Linked DNA regions of Sphingobium yanoikuyae. The protein of the gene in region 1 interacts with the protein of each later gene in a pairwise test. Links are inferred from orthologs where the notes say so. Each region holds a gene or a part of one and is shown in the gene's direction. Other genes may lie near its edges.

Region 1 (8,390 bases):
AGGGCGACCTGGTGCTGCTGCACGAACTGGCCGAAGGACCGGCCGATCGCAGCTATGGCCTGGCGGTCGCACGACTGGCCGGCTTGCCGCCCCTGGTGCTCAAGCGCGCCAAGGATGTGCTGGGCCGGCTGGAGGCAGGCAAGGCGAAGACCGGCGGCATCGCCGCGGGGCTGGACGACCTGCCGCTGTTCGCCAGCGTAGCAACCCAGGCCGAAGAGGTGGTCGATCCGTTGCGCGACGCGCTGGATGGCATCGATGCCGACGCACTGTCCCCGCGTGAGGCACTCGATCACATATATCGGTTGAAACAACTGGCCGCCGCCAGTCACCACGAGTAGACGAAAGCCATGGTCATGCAGTTCCCCAGCCTGGGGTCGCGCCGCGCGATCATTGACCGGCGCGCGATTTCCGACAGCATCAACGCCCTGGCGCAGGAGCACCGGGGCGATCCGATCAAGCTGCGCGGGCTGATCGTCAAGGAACTGAAGGCCGCCCTGGAGCATGGCCGCGAGGATGTTGCGCGCCGGCTGGAAGCCAAGCCGACGCGCGGGCGCGAGGCGGTGACGGCCTTTGCCTTCCTGATCGACCAGATCTTGCGGCTGCTCTACGACGCCACCACCCATCATCTTTATCCCGCCGGCAACCGCAGCACCGGCGAGCGGATCGTGCTGATCGCCGTCGGCGGCTATGGCCGGGGCGAGATGGCACCGCACAGCGATGTCGATATCGGCTTCATCACCCCCTGGAAGCCGACCGGCTGGACCGAGCAGATCATCGAATCCATGCTCTATTCGCTGTGGGATCTGGGGCTCAAGGTCGGCCATAGCAGCCGTTCGATCGACGAGACGATGCGGATGGCCAAGGCCGACCTCACCGTGCGCACCGCCCTGCTGGAAGCACGCTATGTGTGGGGCGACCGGGCGCTTTACGAGGAAGTGGCCGTCCGCTTCGACAGCGAGATCATGCAGGGCACCGCCCGCACCTTCGTCACCGAGAAGCTGGAGGAACGCGACGAGCGCCACCGCCGCATGGGCGACAGCCGCTATGTCGTCGAGCCCAATGTCAAGGAAGGCAAGGGCGGCCTGCGCGACCTGCACACGCTGTTCTGGATCGGCAAATATGTGAACCGGGTGAAATCGGTCGCCGACCTGGTCGATGTCGGCCTGTTGACGCAGAGCGAGCTGCGCCAGTTCCAGAAGGCCGAGGATTTCCTGTGGGCGGTGCGGTGCCATCTGCACATGATCACGGGGCGGGCCGAGGACCGGCTGACCTTCGACCTACAGCTGGAAACCGCGACGCGCATGCACTTCACCGCGCGGGCCGGACGATCCGGGGTCGAGCGCTTCATGCGCTATTATTTCCTCAATGCAAAGGCGGTCGGCGACCTGACCGCGGTGTTCCTGGCGCATCTGGACGACCAGTTGGCCGAGCGCGGACGCCGCTATATTCCGTCGATCTTTCGCCGGCCCAAGAAGCTGGATGGCTTCGTGCTGGATCGCGGGCGGCTGGCGCTACCGAGTGATGATTTCTTCCAGGCCGATCCGGTCCGCCTGGTCGAGATTTTCGCCGTGGCCGACAGGCATGGGCTGCAGATTCATCCGAGCGCGATGCGCGCGGCAAGCCGCGACGCTGGCCTGATCACCGCCAAGGTGCGCAAGGACGCACGGGCCAATGCCGCCTTCATGGATGTGCTGACCAGCCCGCGCGACCCGGAAACGGTGCTGCGCTGGATGAACGAGTCCACCGTGTTCGGCCGGTTCATCCCCGATTTCCGCCGCGTCGTGGCGCAGATGCAGTTCGACATGTACCATCATTATACGGTGGACGAGCATACCATCCGCGCCGTCGGCCTGCTGGCCCGGATCGAGAAGGGCGAACTGGCCACCGACCATCCGCTGGCGACCGAGCTGATGGGCAAGATATTGTCGCGCCGGGTGCTCTATGTCGCGGTGCTGCTGCATGACATCGCCAAGGGGCGCGGCGGCGACCACAGCATATTGGGCGCGGAAGTGGCGGACCATCTCTGCCCGCGCCTGGGCCTGACCGCCGCCGAGACCGAGACCGTCGCCTGGCTGGTGCGTTATCACCTGCTGATGTCGGCCACCGCCTTCAAGCGCGACCTGGCCGACTACAAGACGATCCTCGATTTCGTCGAAGTGGTGCAGAGCCCCGAGCGGCTGCGCCTGCTGCTGTGCCTGACCGTGGTCGATATCCGTGCGGTGGGGCCGGGCGTCTGGAACAGCTGGAAGCGGCAGTTGCTGGGCGACCTCTATGACGCGGCCGAGGAAGTGCTGCGCCTGGGCCACAAGCAGAAGGGCCGCAGCGAGCGGGTTGCCGCCAAGCAGGAGGCGCTGCGCGAGGCGCTGGGCATGGATGAGGCGACCTTCGCCGCCTTCAGCGGCCGCATGCCCGAAAGCTACTGGATCGCCGAACCGGACGATATCCTGGTCCATAATGCGCGGCACATATTGGAAGCGGGCGATTCTTCGCTGTCGATCGCCGCACAATATTATCCCCAGCGCGGCGCGACTTTGGTTACCGTCTATGCGACCGACCATCCGGGCCTGTTCTACCGCATTGCCGGCGCCATCCACCTGGCCGGCGGCAACATCATCGACGCGCGCATCCATACGACGCGCGATGGCGTCGCGATCGACAATTTCCTGGTGCAGGATCCGCTGGGCGGTGCCTTCCACAGTCCCGAGCAGCTGGCGCGGATCAAGGCAGCGATCGAGGATTCCCTCTCCAACCGCCACCGCATGATCACCAAGCTGGAAGCGCGCCCGCTGCCCCGCACCCGCGCCGAAGCCTTCCGCATCGAGCCCAATGTGTTGATCGACAACAAGGCGTCGAACCGCTTCACCGTGATCGAGGTGAATGCCCGCGATCGGCCGGCGCTGCTGTTCAGCCTGGCCAATGCCCTGTTCCAGTCGAAGGTCACGGTCCACAGCGCCCATGTCGCCACCTATGGCGAGCGCGCGGTCGATACCTTCTATGTCACCGACCTCTTGGGCGGGAAGATCGAGAGCAAGGCCCGGTTGCAGACGCTGGAACGGCGGCTGCTGGAGGCGGCCGGCGGCGAAGTGGGCGAGGCACTGGAGCGCGCCTGATCGCTACTTAGGCGCCTAAATTCTCAGGCAATGGTCATGACGTCGCCGGGTGACAGCAAAGGTAACAGGCGCAGCATGTCGTCGCGATCGACCGCGACGCAGCCGGCGGTCGGGCGTCCTTCGGACAGATGGAAGAAGATGGCGCTGCCCATGCCCGGCACCGGCGGCGCATCATTATGGCCCAGGATGACGATCACGTCATAAGCGTCATCGCTGCGCTGCAGGCTTTCGGTCGAGAAGGGGCGGGGCAGGCGCACGGGACGGTTATAGGCGGGATCGGCCGGATCGTCCGACCATCCATCCCCCGCATGGGTCCAGCGCCAGGGCAGGGCGATGCCGGCGGCGGCAACCTTGCCGGGGCGCAGCAGCACCGCGCGGATCGGCCAATTGCCCAAGGGGGTGCAACCATCGCCTTCGCGCTTGTCGGCCGCCGCGCAGGCCCCGCTGCGGCCGATGGTGCAGGCCATGTCGAGATCGCCGAAGCGCAGTCGCCCGGTGGCGACATCGACATGGATGACACTCACAGCTGGTGGCCGGTCCGGTCGCGCTTGGTGGCGAGATAGCGTTCATTATGCGGGTTGGCCGGCAGGATGATCGGCAGCCGCTCGACCACCTCGATCCCGGCCGCCTGCAAGCCGGCGACCTTCTGCGGATTGTTGGTGAGCAAGCGCACGCCGCCAATGCCGAGCAGGTCGAGCATCCGCGCCGCGACCGAGAAGTCGCGCGCATCGATCGCGAAGCCCAGCCGCACATTGGCGTCGACCGTGTCGAAGCCCTGATCCTGCAGCGCATAGGCGCGCAGCTTGTTGACGAGGCCGATGCCGCGCCCTTCCTGCCGCAGATAGAGCAGCACGCCCCATTGTGCGTCGGCGATCTGGTGCAGCGCCTGATGCAATTGCGGGCCGCAATCGCATTTCAGGCTGCCGAACACGTCGCCGGTCAGGCATTCGCTGTGGATGCGGATGACCGGGGGCGATGCGTCACGTTTGCCGACCACCAGCGCGACATGCTCGCGCGGCTCGTCGGGGCTGCGGAAGGCGATGATCTCCGCGCTCTCGCTCGCCGATACCGGCAGGCGGGCACGGGTGGCGATGGCGAGGTGAATGGCATCGTCATAATCGCCGACATCATCGGCGCTGACTTCCGCCTCGACCGGGCCGTTGCCTTCGGTGAGGAAATAGGCGGGCAGGATACCAGCCAAACGGGCCAGGCGCAGCGCCGCCTTGGCCGCCTGCGGCGCCGGCAGCGCGCGCGCACGGAACGGCCCCTTGAGCGGCGAGGCGAGGTCCAGCACCGGATCGGAAATCGAGGTCGCGACATCGGCGTCGATCCACGGCGCCCGTTCGATCAGCACCGGCAGATCGGGATCGGCCGCCGCCAGCTGGTTGGCGAGCTTCAGCGTCTCGGCGCGGGCGGCGGAAATCAGGATATCGGCCTGACCCTGCGGATCGAAATCGGCCAGCGTCACCGCATCCGCGCCCTCGATCGCAATCAGCCGGATGGCGCCATCAGGCGCGGTCAGGCGGATCGCCCAGCCGCGACGCAGCGCATCGATGGCGCGGGCAGCATCCCGCCCGTTCATCAGAAGGCGAACTCGGTGATGATCGGGATATGGTCGGACGGCTTTTCCCAGCTGCGCGCGGGTTCGACGACACGGTGGGCGACCGCCTTGTCGGCGACGTCCCTGGTCATCCACATATGGTCGAGGCGACGGCCGCGATCCGACGCCGCCCAATCCTTCGCGCGATAGCTCCACCAGGTGTAGAGCCGCGCCGGGGCAGGGTGAAAATGGCGGCCGATATCGACCCAGTCGTTCGACGCCTGCAACCGGCCCAGCAGCGCGCATTCGACCGGCGTATGGCTGACCACGTCGAGCAGCTGCTTGTGGCTCCAGACGTCACATTCCAAAGGCGCGATGTTGAAGTCGCCGGTCAGGATGGTCGGCTTGTTGTCGAGCGCGCCGGACCACTCGATCATCCGCTCGATGAAGTCGAGCTTCTGGCCGAATTTGGGATTGACCATGCGGTCGGCGACATCGCCGCCGGCGGGGACATAGACATTCTCGATCCGCACGCCATTGTCGAGGCGGATGCCGACATGACGCGCTTCGCCATTGGCCTGCCAGTCGAACCGGTCATCCTCATGGATCGGCACCTTGCTCATGATCGCGACGCCATGATGCATGCGCTGGCCGTTCAGCACCTGATGGACATAGCCCAGCCGCTTGAACATGTCGGTGGGGAAAATCTCGTTCACCACCTTGGTTTCCTGCAGGCAGAGAATGTCGGGCGCTTCCTCGGTCAGGAAGCGTTCGACGATGTCGATCCGGGCGCGGACGCTGTTGATGTTCCAGGATGCAATCGAAAGGGTATCGGCCATGAAAAGCACCTAGGGTGCCGCGCGCCCGCGCGCAAGCGCCGGACAAAGTAAGACCCCCGCTCCGGGGGCGTGGAACGGGGGTCTCGATCGCGCCCTTGAAGCGCTTTGCGACGGGAGCGGTGTGCCGGGTAACAGGGGGGAAATCCCGGTCTGCGTCTCTCGCCGTGATCTCTATCTAGGCGATCCGATATGAGCGGCAGATGAACGATGGCAGAAAGTTTTCAGCCCATCGTTCCTGCGGCCCGCCCTAGCCGTTCGGACGGCCGCGCGGACGCGGATCGGTCCAGCGGAAGGCGGAATCGGCGACCGGCACGCCATATTGCTGGTTCGACAGGCGCACCGCCGTGCGATTATTCTGCGCGTCGAGCGCGACCCAGCCATAAAGCTCCAGTCCGGCCGGCGACGCGGGCTTGCGCTTGAAGATCATGGTGATGGTGCCGAATTCGGGCCGCTTGGGATCCTTTGCCTGCACGCTCAGCACCGTCGGGTCGCCGGTGGGCACGACCGTGCCGAATTTCGACAAATCCTTGGTCGGGTCGATCAGCGCGGCCAGCGGCGAATTGCCGATCGGCCAGCGCTGCACCTGGCGCACCTCATAGTCGATCAGGGTCAGCGCCTTGCCATCGCCCACGATCAGCAGCGGCACGCCCTTTTCATATTGGAAACGGATCTTGCCCGGCTGCTTCAGGGTCAGCTTGCCGGTCAGCACCTGACCATTGCGGTCGGTCTGGCTGAAATCGGCGGTCAGGGTGGTGACGGCGCGGATATAGGCATTGACCTGATTGAGGTCGGACGGTGCCGCCTGCTGGGCGAGGGCATAGCCCGCCGGCACCGCAACCAGCGCGGTGGCGAGGGACAGGGCGACAGGCGCGAGGATGCGCTTCATGCAATCATCTCCGGGTTGTTCGGAAAAGGGGGCATAGGGGGTGGGGCTTGAACCCGCTGTGAACCTTGCTGTTCCATCGAAGGGAAAGGATCGATCGGAAAGACCAGACGGGGGAGAGCGGCCGTGAAATGGCTGGCTCGATCCCCCGTGCTCCCGCCTCGCCATGCCGGTCTTACCGGCGGCACCGCTCCAATTATGTTTATCGGCGCGGCAGCAGCGACGCCTGCCTAGACCGATTCGCGGACAAAAAAAAGGCTGATCCGAAGATCAGCCTGAAAAGTTTTTAGGAGAGGATGCCTGAAAGGCCTGTTCCTAATGTCCCAAAGCCCCTGTCACGACAAATGCGAAGGCAGCAAGCATGGTTGCACGGAACGCAATCGCTCAAGGAAAACAGGCATTTCGTAGCGTCAGAGCGGATTGCCATTCTCGTCACGCAGCACTTCGCGGCGGCCGACATGGTTGGGCGGACCGACCAGCCCTTCTTCCTCCATCCGTTCGATCAGACGTGCGGCGCTGTTGTAGCCGACTCGCAGCTGGCGCTGCAGCCAGCTGGTCGAGGCCTTCTGATTCTCGAACACCAGTTGGCAGGCCTTGCGGAACAGCTGCGCGTCCGGGCTGTCATCGCCCAGGTCCACGCCGTCGAGCGCGAAGCTGCCTTCCTCCGGCTCTTCCGTGACCGCCTGGATATAATCGGGCGCGCCCTGCGCCCGCCAATGGTCGGCAACCACGCGCACTTCATCGTCCGAAACGAAGGGACCATGGACGCGCATCAGGCCCTTGCCACCATGCATGTAGAGCATGTCGCCCTTGCCCAGCAGCTGTTCGGCACCCTGTTCGCCTAGGATGGTGCGGCTGTCGATCTTGCTGGTCACGAAGAAGCTGATGCGGGTCGGCAGGTTCGCCTTGATGACGCCGGTGATGACGTCGACCGAGGGACGCTGGGTCGCGAGGATCAGGTGGATGCCGGCAGCACGCGCCTTCTGCGCCAGACGCTGGATCAGGAATTCGACTTCCTTGCCCGCGGTCATCATCAGGTCGGCCAGCTCGTCGACCACCACCACGATCTGCGGCAACGGCTGGAAATCCAGCTGCTCCTCTTCATAGATCGGCTTGCCGCTTTCGGGGTCATAGCCGGTCTGGACGCGGCGGCCGAGCGGCTTGCCCTTGGCCTTGGCGGCGCGAACCTTCTCGTTGTAGTTGGCGAGGTTGCGGACCGAGATCGAGGCCATCATGCGATAGCGATCCTCCATCTGCTCGACCGCCCATTTGAGCGCGCGGATCGCCTTGCTCGGCTCGGTCACGACGGGGGCGAGCAGATGCGGGATGTCGTCATAGGTCGACAGTTCCAGCATCTTGGGATCGATCATGATCAGGCGCAGCTGGTCCGGCGTCATGCGGTAGAGCAGCGACAGGATCATGGCGTTGAGGCCGACCGACTTACCCGAACCGGTGGTACCCGCGATCAGCAGATGCGGCATCGGCGCCAGATCGGCGATGATCGGCTCGCCCGAGATATTCTTGCCCAGGATGATCGGCAGGGTCGCTTCCGCACCGAACTGCTCGCTGGTGATGAGTTCGCGGAAGGACACGCCCTCACGATTGGTGTTGGGCAGTTCGATGCCGATGACAGTGCGGCCGGGAATGGTGGCGACGCGCGCCGACAGCGCCGACATGTTGCGGGCGATATCGTCGGCCAGCGCGATCACGCGGCTCGCCTTGATGCCCGGTGCCGGCTCCAGCTCATACATGGTGACGACGGGACCGGGGCGGACCTCGACGATATTGCCCTTCACATGGAAGTCGTCGAGCACGCTCTCCAGCAAGCGGGCGTTGCGTTCCAGCGCAGCCTTGTCGATCTTCTGGCCCTGATTGGCGGGAATCGGATTGAGCAGGTCGGCGGACGGCAGCGAGCTGTGGCCGAACAGATCATCCTGCGACACCGGCGCGGTCGAGCGCTGCACCGGGGCGGGCTTGGGCGCCTGGATGGTGATCGGCGGCTTGGGCTCGTTCGACAC
Region 2 (5,310 bases), 1.8 Mb from region 1 along the record:
ACGGCATGGGCATTCCCGAAGCCGACCGGGTGCGCATCTTCGATCGCGGCGTGCGGCTCGATTCGGGCAAGCCCGGCACTGGCCTTGGCCTCGCCATCGTCCGCGACGTCGCCGAAATCTATGGCGGGCCGGTGGCACTGGAAGAGAGCGAGGATCTGGGCGGGCTGCTGGTCCGCCTGCGCCTGCCGGCCGCCTGACAAAGGGCGCCCGACGAAAGGCAATTGCGTTCCTGCAAATCAATAGCATAGACAGGACAGACCGGGCCGCATCGGCCCATTCCAGACGGGATCGACGGGTGCGGCGCCATCTCTATCTCATTGCCGGCTTCCTCTCGATCGGATTGGGCACGCTGGGCGCCTTCCTGCCGCTGCTGCCGACCGTCCCTTTCATGATCCTCGCGGCCTATTGCTTTGCCCGCTCCAGCCCGGAACTGGAGGCAAAGCTGCTGGATCACAAGCATTTCGGTCCGCATATCCGCCGCTGGCGCGAACGCGGCGCGATCAGCCGCAAGGGCAAGAAGGCCGCGCTCGGCGCCTTTGCCTTCAGCGCGATCCTGGCGCTGATCTTTTCCCCCTTCCCCTGGTATCTGATCCCGCTGGCCGCAGCCTTGATCGGCGGCAGCTGGATCTGGACACGGCCGGAAAGCTGAGCCGCCTGGGCCGGATCGATATCAGCCCTTAGCCCAGCGTCTTTGCATAATCGCGCAGCGCGCGCAGATCGCGGGTAATCCACTTGGCGTCGCGCGCGAAATCCTCGTCGCTCATACCGGGCTGGCGAAAAAGCGTCAGCATCACCTCTGCCCCATCCCCATTCTCGATGACGCGCAGCGGGACATGAACCGCCCGGCCATCACCGGTCTCGACGAAATGGTCCATCACGCCAAATTCATTGTGCGGCGTGAAGCGAACGACGATCGGCCCATCGGGACCGTCGGCAATCCATCCGGTGCCGCCCCTGCGCAGATCGGCCTCGGTCAGGCCCGATGCCCATTTCGGGAATATCTCCGGCTGCCAGATCGCTTCGTAAAGCTCGCGCCAGTTGCGCGCTATCGTGACACTGTAGGTTCGCGCGGTAAGCATGCAGAATTCTCTTTTAGAAGTGGAACTGCGCTGTACCGCCGCCAGCCTTTCTTGTCACCGCAACGAATGTTTCTTGGCTAGATGCCGCCAGACACCGGGGGCCAGCCCCCCTCCATCAACGCGGCACTGAGGTCCGTAACGCACGCATCCAGCACCGCCTGGTCGGTCGAGCGGATGACGAAATTGGCGCCGGTGCGCCCTTCGCGGAAGAAGGGGTAGCTGCCGATCTGGACGCCGTCATGGGCGCGCTCGGTGGCGCCGAGCAGGTCGGCGATCTCGCTTTCCGCGACCCAGCAGCCGATCGTCGCCGACAGGACCGGCAAGCCGCCTTCCAGCGTGCCGGTGAGGCTATCGAGCATGCCGGCGGTGATGTGCGGCACCCCGGCCATGATGAAGATATTGCCGTGGCGAATGCCCGGCGCGCCCGACATCCGGTTTTCGATGAGGTCGGCGCCCGCCGGCACCCGCGCCATGCGCAGCCGCGCGTCGGTAAGGCCCCCACGCGTGACATAATAGCGCTCCAATGTCGCCCGCGCCTCGGGATGGATCTCGACGCCGACGCCCAGCGCCGCCGCGATCGCGTCCACCGTGATGTCGTCATGGGTCGGGCCGATGCCGCCGGTGGTGAAGAGATAGTCGTTGCGGGCACGCAATATGTTGACCGCCTCGACGATCGCGTCCTGCACATCGGGCACCACCCGCACCTCGCGCAGACGGATGCCCTGGACATTGAGCCAGGTGGCGATCTGCGCGACATTCTTGTCCTGGATGCGGCCGGACAGGATTTCATCGCCGATCACGATCACGGCGGCGGTCCAGATACGGTCGCTCATGCCAGCGGCTCCGCACGGGCGGCAAGCGCCATCAGCCGGGCCAGCCGATCGGGCGGCAATATGTCCGCCGGCTTGTAGCTGGTCTCGAAGACCGGCACATCGGCCGGCAAGGCAGTCCAGTCCGACCGATCGGCCACGAAGATCGCGGCATCGGGCCGGATCGCCGAGCGATCGTCCAGCGTGCCGACGCGGATCGCCGCGCCCGCCCGGCCAAGACGGGGATAGAAGCTCCAGACCGCCGTGCCGCAGTTGGCGCAGCGCACGATCACCTGGGTCTTGCCGCTGCCGGTCGGCACGACATGTTCGCTCAACTGCCCAGACAGGAGATGAAGATGATCGACCTCGACAAAGGCGTTGACGGCCGACGCTGCACCGCTCTGCCGCTGGCACAGGCTGCAATGGCAGTTGTTGACGAAGATGGGGTCGGCATCGACCCGATAGCGCACCTCACCACAGGCGCATCCGCCTTCCATCACCATGTCCGTTTCTCTTTTCCTGATAGCGACCGAGGGGCTGAGCGAAGACACTCGCAATGCCGGATCGCAGGGTCTATATCAACCACATGACCGAATATATGACGATGACGGCCGACGCGCCGGTTTCCCGCTCGACCGCGATCAAGCTCTATGACGCGGCCGGTTTCGACGGCATGCGCAAGGCCGGCCGGCTGGCCGCCGAGATCCTCGACGCGCTGGTGCCCCATGTGGTGCCGGGCGTGACCACCGGCGAACTGGACGACATCGTCCGCCGCATGACGCTGGACGGCGGCGGCGTGCCGGCGACGCTGGGCTATCGCGGCTATACCCATAGCTGCTGCATCTCACTCAACAATGTGATCTGCCATGGCATTCCGGGCGACTATAAGCTCAAGGACGGCGATATCCTGAATATCGACGTCACCCCGCTGGTCGATGGCTGGCACGGCGACACCAGCCGCATGTTCATCGCCGGCGACGCGCCGATCAAGGCGAAGCGGCTGGTCGAGATCACCTATGAATGCCTGATGCTGGGCATCGAGCAGGCCAAGCCCGGCAATCATCTGGGCGACATCGGCCATGTCATCCAGCGTCATGCCGAAAAGCATCGTTACGGCGTGGTCCGCGATTTCTGTGGCCATGGCCTGGGCCGCGTCTTCCATGACAGCCCGGAAGTGGTCCATGTCGGCCGCCCCGGCACCGGTCCGGAGCTGAAGCCCGGCATGTTCTTCACGATCGAACCGATGATCAACATCGGCAAGCCGGGCGTGAAGATGCTGGACGATGGCTGGACGGCGGTGACGCGCGACCGCACGCTGTCGGCCCAGTTCGAGCACAGCATCGGCATCACCGAAACCGGCTGCGAAATCTTCACCAAGAGCCCGACCGGCCTCGACTGCCCGCCCTACGCGCGCTGATTTCTGCCTGCCCATGGCGGCCCCAAAGGCCCGCTCCGTTCATGCCATCGGGGTCATAACTGACCGGCGTCGACGGGGCGGGCCTTTTGCATGATGGATCGTTCAACCACTGCCCAAAAAACAGGCAGAATGACATGATATTGCCCGGAATCCGGGCAATATGGACAAAGATTGCTGCATCGCCGAAAGCAGGCCTAGCGATTCGCCACTTGGCACGGTAATTGATTGTTAAGGGAGACGGCGCTTGCCTCGGGGGGCATGATGATCGTCGCTTGAAGGTTGAAGGATGCGGGGCCAACCCGCGTCCGTTCGTGCGTCATGGGTTGGGATTAAGTGATGAAGAAGATCGAGGCGATCATCAAGCCGTTCAAGCTGGACGAGGTGAAGGAAGCGCTGCACGAAGTGGGCGTGTCCGGCATCACCGTCACCGAGGCGAAGGGCTTCGGCCGCCAGAAGGGCCATACCGAACTGTATCGCGGCGCCGAATATGTCGTCGACTTCCTGCCCAAGGTGAAGTTGGAGGTCGTCGTCGACGACGCTCTGGCTGACCGGGTCGTCGAAGCGATCTGCAGCGCCGCCCAGACCGGCCGCATCGGCGACGGCAAGATCTTCATTTCCGCCATCGAGGGCGCGGTGCGCATCCGCACCGGCGAACGCGATAGCGACGCCATCTGATTTTCGACAGGTTCTAGCCGGCGGACAGGGGTCCGGCGGACACAGGCTTCAACGACCCCTTCGGGGGGGTATCCATAGAGAAGGGCAACTGCACATGGCCAACACGCCAAAAGACATCCTGAAGATGATCGAAGAAAAGGAAATCGAGTGGGTCGATGTCCGTTTCACCGATCCCAAGGGCAAGTGGCAGCACCTGACCATGGTGTCTTCGGTCCTCGGCGAAGATGAGCTGACCCAGGGCCTGATGTTCGACGGTTCGTCGATCGAAGGCTGGAAGGCGATCAACGAGTCGGACATGATCCTGAAGCCCGACCTGGACGCCGTCTATGTCGATCCGTTCAGCGCCACCCCGATGCTGATCATCTTCTGCGACATCGTCGAGCCCGACACCGGCGAACTCTATGCCCGCGACCCGCGCTCCTGTGCGAAGCGCGCCGAGGCGTTCGTCAAGTCGGCCGGTTTCGGCGACACCATCTATGTCGGCCCGGAAGCCGAATTCTTCATGTTCGACGATGTGCGCTTCGAGAATGATTACTCGCAGAGCTACTACAAGATCGACGACATCGAACTGCCGACCAACACCGGCAAGGAATATGAAGGCGGCAACCTGGGTCACCGTCCGCGCGCCAAGGGCGGCTATTTCCCCGTCGCCCCGGTCGATCCCTGCACCGACATCCGCGCCGAAATGGTGTCGACCATGCTCGAAATGGGCCTGCCCTGCGACAAGCATCACCATGAAGTCGCCGCCGCGCAGCACGAACTGGGCCTGACCTTCGGTACGCTGGTCCAGACCGCCGACCGCATGCAGATCTATAAGTATGTCGTGCAGATGGTCGCCCAGGCCTATGGCAAGACTGCAACCTTCATGCCCAAGCCGATCGCGCAGGACAATGGTTCGGGCATGCACACCCACATGTCGATCTGGGAAAACGGCAAGCCGCTGTTCGCGGGCGAAGGCTATGCCGGCCTGTCCGACACCTGCCTCTACTTCATCGGCGGCGTCATCAAGCACGCCAAGGCCCTCAACGCCTTCACCAACCCGACCACCAACAGCTACAAGCGCCTGGTGCCGGGCTTCGAAGCCCCGGTTCTGCTCGCCTATTCGGCCCGCAACCGTTCGGCCTCCTGCCGTATTCCCTACGGCGCCGGCGCCAAGGCAAAGCGTGTGGAATTCCGCTTCCCCGACGCGATGGCCAACCCCTATCTCTGCTACGCCGCGCTGCTGATGGCCGGCCTCGACGGCATCGAGAACAAGATCCATCCGGGCGCCGCGATGGACAAGAATCTATATGATCTGCCGCCCGAAGAGCTGAGCCAGGTGCCGACCGTC

What was found.
Region 2: the proteins of HH800_RS21145 (region 1) and HH800_RS12735 interact in binary tests that used the Escherichia coli proteins (3 or more experiments, as listed by UniProt). The link is inferred for Sphingobium yanoikuyae from one-to-one orthologs.

What each region holds. Positions count from the first base shown.
Region 1 is NZ_CP053021.1:4,373,675-4,382,064, reverse strand. The notes cover bases 1-3,310. They hold HH800_RS21145 ([protein-PII] uridylyltransferase), read left to right. Parts: upstream 1-347; coding sequence 348-3,110; downstream 3,111-3,310. Other genes in these bases: HH800_RS21140 (L,D-transpeptidase family protein), read right to left, coding at 3,134-3,310; mutS (DNA mismatch repair protein MutS), read left to right, coding at 1-338. In the rest of the region: more of HH800_RS21140, read right to left, coding at 3,311-3,634; ribA (GTP cyclohydrolase II), read right to left, coding at 3,631-4,692; xth (exodeoxyribonuclease III), read right to left, coding at 4,692-5,489; HH800_RS21125 (LolA family protein), read right to left, coding at 5,737-6,375; HH800_RS21120 (FtsK/SpoIIIE family DNA translocase), read right to left, coding at 6,783-8,390.
Region 2 is NZ_CP053021.1:2,595,193-2,600,502, forward strand. What follows is about bases 2,541-5,310. They hold HH800_RS12735 (P-II family nitrogen regulator), read left to right. Parts: upstream 2,541-3,641; coding sequence 3,642-3,980; downstream 3,981-5,310. Other genes in these bases: map (type I methionyl aminopeptidase), read left to right, coding at 2,541-3,305; glnA (type I glutamate--ammonia ligase), read left to right, coding at 4,075-5,310. Outside these bases: HH800_RS12705 (sensor histidine kinase), read left to right, coding at 1-197; HH800_RS12710 (YbaN family protein), read left to right, coding at 296-649; HH800_RS12715 (polyketide cyclase), read right to left, coding at 678-1,079; HH800_RS12720 (competence/damage-inducible protein A), read right to left, coding at 1,157-1,912; HH800_RS12725 (GFA family protein), read right to left, coding at 1,909-2,391; more of map, read left to right, coding at 2,475-2,540. UniProt on the Escherichia coli protein: P-II indirectly controls the transcription of the glutamine synthetase gene (glnA). P-II prevents NR-II-catalyzed conversion of NR-I to NR-I-phosphate, the transcriptional activator of GlnA. When P-II is uridylylated to P-II-UMP, these events are reversed.